Regions from separate parts of the Anaerosalibacter massiliensis genome, predicted to be linked through region 2. Evidence: riboswitches for the same ligand, from Rfam matches in the RefSeq annotation. Region 2 holds a riboswitch; each other region holds the start of a gene.
The links. Region 2 has a riboswitch for thiamine pyrophosphate ahead of thiM (hydroxyethylthiazole kinase). Riboswitches for the same ligand answer to the same signal wherever they lie in the genome.
Positions count from the first base shown of each region.

Region 1: linked by a shared signal. The riboswitch ahead of thiD (bifunctional hydroxymethylpyrimidine kinase/phosphomethylpyrimidine kinase) and the one ahead of thiM (hydroxyethylthiazole kinase) in region 2 are both predicted to bind thiamine pyrophosphate.
Region 3: linked by a shared signal. The riboswitch ahead of thiT (energy-coupled thiamine transporter ThiT) and the one ahead of thiM (hydroxyethylthiazole kinase) in region 2 are both predicted to bind thiamine pyrophosphate.

Region 1 covers NZ_JANJZL010000006.1:16,309-19,592, reverse strand. Annotated here, with positions in the region: gene NSA23_RS09855 (hypothetical protein) at 1-70, shown strand, start outside; gene NSA23_RS09850 (TIGR01440 family protein) at 118-663, shown strand; TPP riboswitch at 858-971, shown strand; gene thiD (bifunctional hydroxymethylpyrimidine kinase/phosphomethylpyrimidine kinase) at 1,345-2,124, shown strand; gene NSA23_RS09840 (helix-turn-helix domain-containing protein) at 2,244-2,378, opposite strand; gene NSA23_RS09835 (NAD(P)/FAD-dependent oxidoreductase) at 2,460-3,284, shown strand, end outside.
Region 2 covers NZ_JANJZL010000004.1:237,662-240,945, forward strand. Annotated here, with positions in the region: gene NSA23_RS08325 (hydrolase) at 92-685, shown strand; gene NSA23_RS08330 (OsmC family protein) at 713-1,132, opposite strand; TPP riboswitch at 1,247-1,357, shown strand; gene thiM (hydroxyethylthiazole kinase) at 1,410-2,234, shown strand; gene thiE (thiamine phosphate synthase) at 2,221-2,868, shown strand; gene NSA23_RS08345 (HAD family hydrolase) at 2,858-3,284, shown strand, end outside.
Region 3 covers NZ_JANJZL010000001.1:70,542-73,825, forward strand. Annotated here, with positions in the region: gene rsgA (ribosome small subunit-dependent GTPase A) at 1-535, shown strand, start outside; gene rpe (ribulose-phosphate 3-epimerase) at 537-1,184, shown strand; TPP riboswitch at 1,228-1,332, shown strand; gene thiT (energy-coupled thiamine transporter ThiT) at 1,395-1,937, shown strand; gene NSA23_RS00480 (thiamine diphosphokinase) at 1,960-2,595, shown strand; gene NSA23_RS00485 (hypothetical protein) at 2,682-2,858, shown strand; gene rpmB (50S ribosomal protein L28) at 2,898-3,089, opposite strand.

The sequences.
Region 1 (3,284 bases), on a different contig from region 2:
TAGATCTGTAGAACAAATAACTGCAAAGAATTGGCGTGACATAAATAATCTCAAATCTATTATATCATAAAACTTTATTATTCAATACTTTAACAATTTTTAAAGGAAGTGTTTTTTATGGATAAATTAGAAAATTTAAAAGAAGATTTTATTAGTGCAGTAGAAGAATTATTAGAGAAAGCTAATTTAAAAGAAGAAGACATTTTAGTTATAGGTGGTAGTACTAGTGAAATTATTGGTGAAACTATTGGTTCTGCCTCTGTACCAGATATTGGGGTAGAACTTATTAATAGTATAATGCCTATTATCAAAAGAGAAAACATATTTCTAGCTGTTCAATGTTGTGAACATTTAAATAGAGCTTTAATTATAGAAGAACGATGTGCTAAAAAATATGGATTAACACCTGTTACAGTAGTACCTCATCCTAAGGCAGGGGGATCATTAAGCTCTGCTTATTATAGAGCTTTAGACAATCCAGTAGTAGTTGAAGAAATACAGGCAGATGCAGGTCTTGATATAGGAGATACTTTTATTGGCATGCATTTAAAAAGAGTAGCTGTTCCAGTAAGATTGTCTATTAAAAATATTGGCTCAGCCCATTTGACTGCAGCTAGAGTAAGACCAAAACTTATTGGTGGAGAAAGGGCAAAGTATGAATAATACTCAAATATTAGTTTGAAATTGGATACGGGGATAGTATTTTGTTAATGTATATGATTATCAAAATACTATCCCTATATTTGTTATTGTCAATTTATACTATAAATTGACAATAACAAATATTTACAAATAAAAAGGTAACGCAAGATTATTGGATTTATTTCAACAATTTATGATATGATTAAAGTACAAGAGAATATAAAAATGGGGGCTTAGATAAACTTTGCTGAGAGGAGCTGTGGTATCAGTTCGACCATATAACCTGATTTGGATAATGCCAACGTAGGGATCATTTAAGAATTTATAATGAGACTTGCAATGGCAAGTCTTTTTTATATAAAAATAGAGGAATATTAGGGTTTAAAAACATCTTTGAAAATGTATAGAAGTAAAATTCAATTGTACATTACATTAAAGATTATATTAAATTTATCCAAACTGCTGAAGACCTTGGTTTAAGTAAAGAACAATCTGAATTTTTCAAAATACAACTAATAGACTTAGATTAAAACCTAAGGATATATAAGGTTTGAAGATACTCTCCATTGTATATTAGTAGCTAAAAAATGTGGTTTAAACATTGTTGCAGTAAAAAATGAATCAGACTTATCTGATTTGGAAGAAATAAGGGAAGTTGTAGATATATATTGATAATTTTAGTCAATTGGAGGTTGAGAAATTATGAAAAAATTATTAACTATAGCAGGTACAGATCCTAGTGGGGGAGCAGGTATACAGGCAGATTTGAAAACCTTTGCTGCTCATAAAACCTATGGAATGAGTGTTATTACTTCTGTAGTAGCACAAAACACCACCGGCGTAACAAATGTAGTAGATTTATCTCCAGAATTTATAGGGGAACAATTAGACGCAGTATTTACTGATATCTATCCTGATGCAATAAAAATTGGAATGATATCAAATGAAAATATAATAAGGGTAATAGTTGAAAAATTAAAAGAGTATGATGGAAAGAATATAGTAGTAGATCCAGTTATGGTATCAACTAGTGGAAACTCTTTAATGAAATCTACTGCAACTAAAACTTTAATTCAAGAATTATTGCCATTGGCGGATATTATCACACCAAATATGTTTGAAGCCAAACTATTAAGTAGCATAGAAGTAAATAATAGAAAGGATATGGAAAAGGCTGCTAGAATAATAGATAAATTAATAAAGGGAGCAGTACTAGTTAAAGGTGGCCATTTAGAAAATTGTGCTGATGATTTATTATATATGGATGGGAAATGCTATTGGCTAGCAGGAGAGAGAATAGTTAATCCAAATACTCATGGAACGGGTTGTACCTTATCTTCAGCTATAGCAGTAAATCTTGCTAAAGGTATGGATATATTAGAATCAGTAGAAGAAGCTAAAGAATATTTAACTGGAGCAATAAAAGCAGGTTTAGATTTAGGAAAGGGTAAAGGACCTTTAGATCATCTATATAGATTATAGATTCATATTGGCAATCCATAGGCCAATTTTTTACATTTAATATTTAGATAATAAATCTGAAAAGATTAGGCTCTATGGATTAGGTTTTTTGCCTTATGTAAGGGTTAAGAAGATTCTCGTTAATGTATATTGAGTATATATTCTAATATCTTTATTGACATATTGAGTCTAAATATCTCTTCGCTGTTGTCTAAAGCTATATTTCCTATTTCTCTTATTTTATTCAATCTATAATTCATAGTATTTCTATGTATGAATAATCTATTAATGGTAACATAATCCTATTTAATATAAAGTTATATATAACTTTATATTACTAATAAGGGGGTTTATCTATGGAGTATAAAAATCTTTTCGAGAAAGGTAGTATAGGGAAAGTGAATCTTAAAAACAGAATAGTAATGCCAGCAATGGGAACATCATTAGCTACATCAACGGGAGAAGCCTCAGATGAAATAATTAGATATTATGAAGAAAGAGCAGAAGGTGGCTGTGGTTTAATAATCACAGAAATCACTAGAATTGACAATGAAACAGGAGTTGGATTACCAAATCAATTATGTGCCATAGAGGCAAAACACATACCTAGATTAGAAAAATTGGCTAGAGCAGTCCATAGACATGGTACAAAGATATTTTTACAACTCCATCACCCAGGGAGACAGTCTTATAGCAGACTTATTGAAGGAAGACAAATTGTAGCACCAAGTCCTATAACATGTAAGACTGTAGGTGAAAAGCCAAGAGAAATGACTACTGAAGAAGTAGAAGGACTTGTAAAGAAATTTGTCATAGGAGCTAAGATAGCACAAACAGCAGGAATAGATGGTATTGAACTTCATGGTGCTCATGGATATTTAATAGGTCAATTTTTAAGCCCATTGACAAATAGGAGAACTGATAAATACGGTGGAAGCTTTAACAATAGGATGAGATTTGTAACAGAAATAATTTTAGGAATAAGACATATTTGTGGACCAAATTTCCCAATAAGTGTGAGAATAGATGGAGATGAATTTGTTGAAGGTGGAATAACTCACGAAGAAGCTATAAAGATGGCTAGATATTTAGAAAGTATAGGGATAGATGCTATAAATGTAAGCTCAGGTACTTATGAATCAGGTATAACAATTATTGAACCAATTTCTTATAAAGAAGGA
Region 2 (3,284 bases):
CTTATGTTTATACAATTTTTTAAAAAGAAGAACTTGCAAAATATTGTGTAAATGATTATAATAAATAAAATAGTTATAAGGGGTGTTTAAAATGAAAGCAAATGTTCCAAATAGAAAGGATGCTTATGAATTATTAAAAAAATACAATAAAGATGAAGGACATATAAAACATGGACTAGCTGTAGAGGCTGTTATGATTCATTTTGCGAAACTGTTTAATGAAGAGGATATAGAGAAATGGGGAATAGTAGGTTTAGTTCATGATCTTGATTATGAAATATATCCAGATGAACATTGTAAAAAAACAAGAGAGATACTAATGGAAGAAAACTGGCCAGAAGACTATATTCGAGCTATAGAAAGTCACGGTTGGAAAATTTGTTCTGATGTGGAACCTTTAGAAACAATGGAAAAAGTGTTATATACCATTGACGAATTAACAGGATTAATAATTGCTACTGCTTTAGTTCGTCCAAGTAAAAGTCTTTTAGACTTAAAGGTAAAATCAGTAAAGAAAAAATGGAAAGACAAAAGTTTTGCAGCAGGAGTTAATAGGGAAGTTGTTGCAAATGGAGCTGAAATGCTGGGGATGGATTTAAACAAAGTTATAGAAGAAACAATAAAGGCTATGCAAGGTATTGCAGAAGAAATTGGATTAAAAGGTAGTATAGATAAAAAGCATTGAGGCTGTTTGCTTAACCTCAATGTTTTTTTATTCTTCATATATTATATTATAAGTAACAGGGGTAGCTTTTTCTAGCATAGCAGTAACACCACAATATTTTTCTTGAGATAAATATACAGCCCTTTCTATTTTCTTTCTAGGAAGGTCTTTTCCTTTAAACTTGAAAGTTAAATGAATATTTTCATAAACTTTAGGATGTTCTTCTGTATTGTTTGTTTCTACTTCAATATTGAAATCATCTAGTTCTACTTTCATTTTTCTTAAAATTGACATAATATCAATACCTGTACAACCAATTAATCCTGCTAAAAGAAGCTGTTTTGGACGTGGACCAAAATCATTTCCGCCTATATCTTTAGAAGCGTCGGTAATGAAAGTATGACCATCAAGGTTCATTTCAAAAGCCATATTGCCTTTTAACTTAGCATTTATTTTTTTCTTATTCATAAGATCGACTCCCTTCAATAGATTCTATAACTTTCATACCCAATTAATTAAAAAATAAAAGGGCTTTATATTAGCATCAATTGCATTTTTATGTTAAACTATATAATATAGTAAAGTAAAAGACTGGGGAGCTTGTGCATACAGGCTGAGAGGAAGTGAATTGCAACTTCGACCCTGAACCTGATTTGGATAATGCCAACGTAGGGATAACATTAGAAACTTAATGGGATATACCAGTTGGTATATCCCATATTTTTTATGATGGGGGAATGAAATTATGTTTGAGAATATTTTAGAAAATGTAAGAGAAAAGACACCTATTATCCATACTATAACAAATTATGTAACAGTTAATGATTGTGCAAATATTATATTGGCAGCAGGAGGTTCGCCTACAATGTCCGACAGTATATATGAGGTGGAAGATATAACTTCTATTTCAAATGCACTAGTTATCAATATAGGTACACTAAATGAAGAACTAGTACAATCTATGATAAAAGCAGGTAAAAAGGCTAACAAATTAGGACATCCTGTAGTACTTGATCCTGTAGGAGTTGGTGCTTCTGCTTTCAGGACTAAATTTATTTTTGATCTATTAAAAGAAGTTAATTTTTCAGTTATAAGGGGGAATATATCAGAAATAAAGACAGTTTATAAAGGTAGAGGTACAACAAAGGGGGTTGATGCTGATGACAAGGATGCAGTATCTGATGATAATATTGATGAAGTTTTAGTTTATATTAAAGATTTAAGTAGGAAAACAGGTGCCATTATTGCAGTTACAGGAGCAATTGATATAGTAGCTAGTAGTGAAAAAGCTTATATCATTAGAAATGGACATCCATTAATGACTAAAGTTACAGGTACAGGCTGTATGCTAACAACAGTTATTGGTAGTTTTTGTGGTGGAAATAAAGAAAATATTTTGGAAGCAACAGCAGCTGCAGTCTCTGCTATGGGACTTTGTGGTGAATTAGCTTATAATAAGTTAGAAAAGGTAGGTGGTGGTACTTCTACTTATAGAACATATATTATTGATTTTATGAGCAATATGAATAGTGAAATATTAAATGGGGGTGCTAAAGTTGAAATTAGATAGAAAATCTATGCTTTTATATGCTATAACTGATAGAACTTGGCTTAAAGGTACTACTTTAGCAAGTCAAGTTGAAGATACAATAAAAGGAGGAGCTACTTTTATTCAGTTGAGAGAAAAAAATATGGATTTTGATGAATTTGTAACGGAGGCTAAAGTTATAAAGGAAATCACTGACAAATATAACATACCTTTTGTTATAAATGATAATATTGATGTGGCTTTAGCTGTCAATTCAGATGGAGTACATGTGGGACAAGATGATATGAACGCAAAAGATGTTAGAAAATTAATTGGCAAAGATAAAATCATTGGAGTTTCAGTTCAAACAGTAGAACAGGCAATATTAGCAGAACAAAATGGCGCAGATTATTTAGGAGTAGGTTCAGTATTTCCAACATCAACAAAGACTGATGCCAATTATGTTTCTATTAAGCAATTGAAAGAAATATCTAAGTCCATATCTATACCTATAGTTGCTATTGGCGGTATTAATGAAAACAATATAGAAAAACTAAGGGAAAGTGGAATTGATGGTATTTGTGTAATATCTGCAATATTTTCAAAACCTGATATATTGGAGGCTACTAAAAGATTGCGAAAGTTATCAGAAGGGATAGTAGATTATGAAATTTAAAGGTGTAATTTTTGATTTGGATGGAACACTTATAAATTCTATGTCTGTATGGGAAAATATTGGAGATGATTTTTTAAAAAGTAAAGGAAAAGTTCCACCAGACAATCTTTCTGAAATATTGAAAACTATGAGTTTTCAAGAATCTTCAAGATATTTTATTGATAAGTTTCATTTAAATCTTTCTGTAGATGAAGTGATATCTGAATTTAATAGTTTAGTAGAAGATGAATATAAATATGAAATAGAACTTAAAAAATATGTGTTAGAATACCTTAAAAAATTAAAATTAAAAAATATTAAGATGTGTATTGTTACTGCAACTGACATTGAATTATCTAAGGCTGTGCTTACTAGACTTAAAATATTAAATTTCTTTGAATTTATATTGACTAGTGGTGAAGTAGATATATCTAAAA
Region 3 (3,284 bases), on a different contig from region 2:
TTTAGATAACAGTTCTTTTGTAGAAGATATTTATAAAATTTATACTGATATAGGTTATAAAGTTATATTATCTAGTTGTAAATTAAATAGAGGAATCCATGAATTAAAGGAAGCTCTTAAAGATGAAATAACTGTATTTGCAGGACCTTCAGGAGTGGGAAAATCTTCTGTTTTAAATGAGATACAACCAAATTTAAAACTTGAAACAGGTGAAATAAGTAAGAAAACTAAAAGAGGAAGACATACAACTAGACATGTAGAACTTATAGAGCTTGAAATAGGTGGATATGTATTAGATACACCTGGTTTTAGTTCTTTAGAGTTAGATTTTATTAAAAGAGAAGAAGAAGTACAATATTATTTTAAAGAAATAAGAAAATATAGTGATGGGTGCAAGTTTAATAGTTGTCTACATTTTAAAGAACCTAATTGTGAAGTGAAAAATCAAGTTGAATCAGAAAATATAAGTAGGGAAAGATATAAGAATTATTTAAATTTTTTAGAAGAAGTCAAAAGACATAACAGGAGGTATTGATATGGCAAAAATTTCACCATCAATCTTATCATCGGATTTTAGTAAACTAGGAGAAGAAATTAGAAAAATAGAAGAAGGTGGTGCTGATTTTGTCCACTTAGATGTAATGGATGGCATATTTGTTCCAAATATAACTTTTGGACCACCAGTTATAAAGGAAATTAGAAGTATTACAGATATTCCATTTGATGTACACTTGATGATAGACAGACCAGAAAGGTATATTGAAGAGTTTGTTGAGGCAGGAGCAGATATTATTACAGTTCATGAAGAATCTACTATTCATCTTCATAGAACTATACAAAATATTAAAAACTGTGGAAAGAAGGCAGGAATATCTTTAAACCCTTCAACTCCTTTAGAAAATATAGAATATGTATTAGAAGATATAGATATGGTACTTATTATGACGGTCAATCCTGGATTTGGTGGACAATCCTTTATTCCAGCTATGGAAAGAAAAATTAAACATCTTAGAAAAATAATTGATGATAGAGATTTAGCTATAGAAATAGAAGTGGATGGAGGCATCAAACTGGATAATGCAAAAGAAGTTACAGATTGGGGTGCAGATATATTGGTTGCAGGCTCAGATATCTTTAAAGCAGATAATATAGTGGAAAGAGTTAGATTGTTTAAAGAGGTATAATATGTACAAAACAATTATATATGATACAATTGAATTAAAATCTAATATTTTATTGGGGAGCTTTAGAGGCTGAGAGGAAACAATAATTGTTTCGACCCTTAAACCTGAACTAGGTAATGCTAGCGGAGGAAATATAATATTATTTTAATAACCCATTACTTTTTTCAGGTAATGGGTTTATTTTTTAAAAAACAAAGGGAGGTGTATATAATGAATAAAAAATGGAATGTTAGAATGTTGGCTGAAGGGGGAGTTATGATTGCTTTATCAATTTTATTGAGTTATATTATAATATATGAAGCGCCTCAAGGCGGCTCTGTTACGGCAGGAAGTATGATCCCTATAATGTTTTTTGCTATGAGATGGGGAGTAGGCCCAGGAGTGTTTGTTGGCGCCACTTATGGTGTATTACATTTTATTCTAAAGCCTAATTTTTATCATCCAGTTCAATTTTTATTAGATTATCTTATTGCTTATGGATTTTTAGGATTAGCTGGAATAGCAAAAATGAAAAGTAGAAAGTTAAATGGAAAAGATTATTTTAAAATATTTCTAGGAGTATTATTATCTATAGGGGGAAGATTTATATCTCATCTTCTTTCAGGCGTAGTATTTTTTGCAGAGTATGCGGGGAATCAAAATCCTTGGATATATTCTGCTATATATAATGGAGGCTACTTAGTTCCCGAACTTATTATCTCATCTATAATATTAATGCTTTTATGGAAACCTTTAAGTAAAATTGAAAAATAATGAAAAGAATGGAAGGATTTTTATGAAGAGTTTAGTTGTTTCTAATGGAGAAATTAATGATTTAAACCAGTTAAAATCTATATCTAAAGAGATGGATTTTATTATAGCTGTTGATGGAGGAGCAAAATATATTTTGAAGTCTGATATACAACCAGATTTAGTAGTTGGAGATTTAGATTCTATTGATAAAGATATTTTAAAAGAAATAAAGGAAAAAAATATTCCAATATTAAAGTATCCCTCCCATAAGGACTATACAGATACAGAATTAGCTTTAAAATATTTAATTGACAAAGGTTTTAAAGAGATTGTTCTTATGGGAGTTATTGGTAGTAGAATTGATCATACTTTGGCTAATATATTCTTATTAAGTGAATTACTTAATCAAGGTGTAAAAGGAATAATAATAAATGAAAAGAATACTATGCATATAATAGATGATGAGATGGAAATTAAAAAAGAAGATGGAGTTTTTATTTCTGTATTACCTATAAATTCAGATGGGGCTAAGGTTACTTTAAAGGGATTTGAATACGAAACGGATAGAGTTGATTTTAACTTTTCTTCTACCTTAGGGGTAAGCAATAGAATAATAGAAGAGAAAGGATATATAAAAGTCGAAAATGGAATATGCCTTATAATTGAATCTAGAGATTAAAAAGCCTATTTTAGGCTTTTTTCTTTTGTAACTTATAATATGTAAACTGAATAATATATTGTAAAGACTGTTTTGAGGTGATATAAGTGAAAAAGAGATTTAGAAAATTTTATTGTAGATTAAATAAAAAGAAAGTATTAGGAATATTGCTGTTTTTAGTAGGATTATCAATAATATTAAAAGTCTTACCTGTAAGTATCTGGTTTTTTATATTTGGTCTTATTATTTTAATAATTGGATTATTTTTTATTAAAACTGGATAAAAAGATGGCTTCCGCTATATGTATTGGAAGCCAATTCTTTTATAATGCTCTTGTTACCTTTCCAGATTTTAAACATTTTGTACAAGCATAGATTCTTCTTGGAGAACCCTCTACAATTGCTTTAACTCTTCTCACATTTGGAGCCCAGGTTCTATTATGCTTTTTATTTGAAAAGGATACTTTATGTCCATGACTTTTTCCTCTTCCACATACTTGACAGTATTTAGCCATGTAAAACACCTCCTTGACTAACTATTAAAAATAATATTTAATTTATATATTATCTTAAAATAACATATTATATTTTAACACAATGAATAGTATAATTGCAAGATTGAAAGAATTTTATTAATATAAAATGGTAAGAGTTGAACTATTTATTGCAATAAGGTAAAATATAGTCATAAATAAATTAATTAGGGAGGA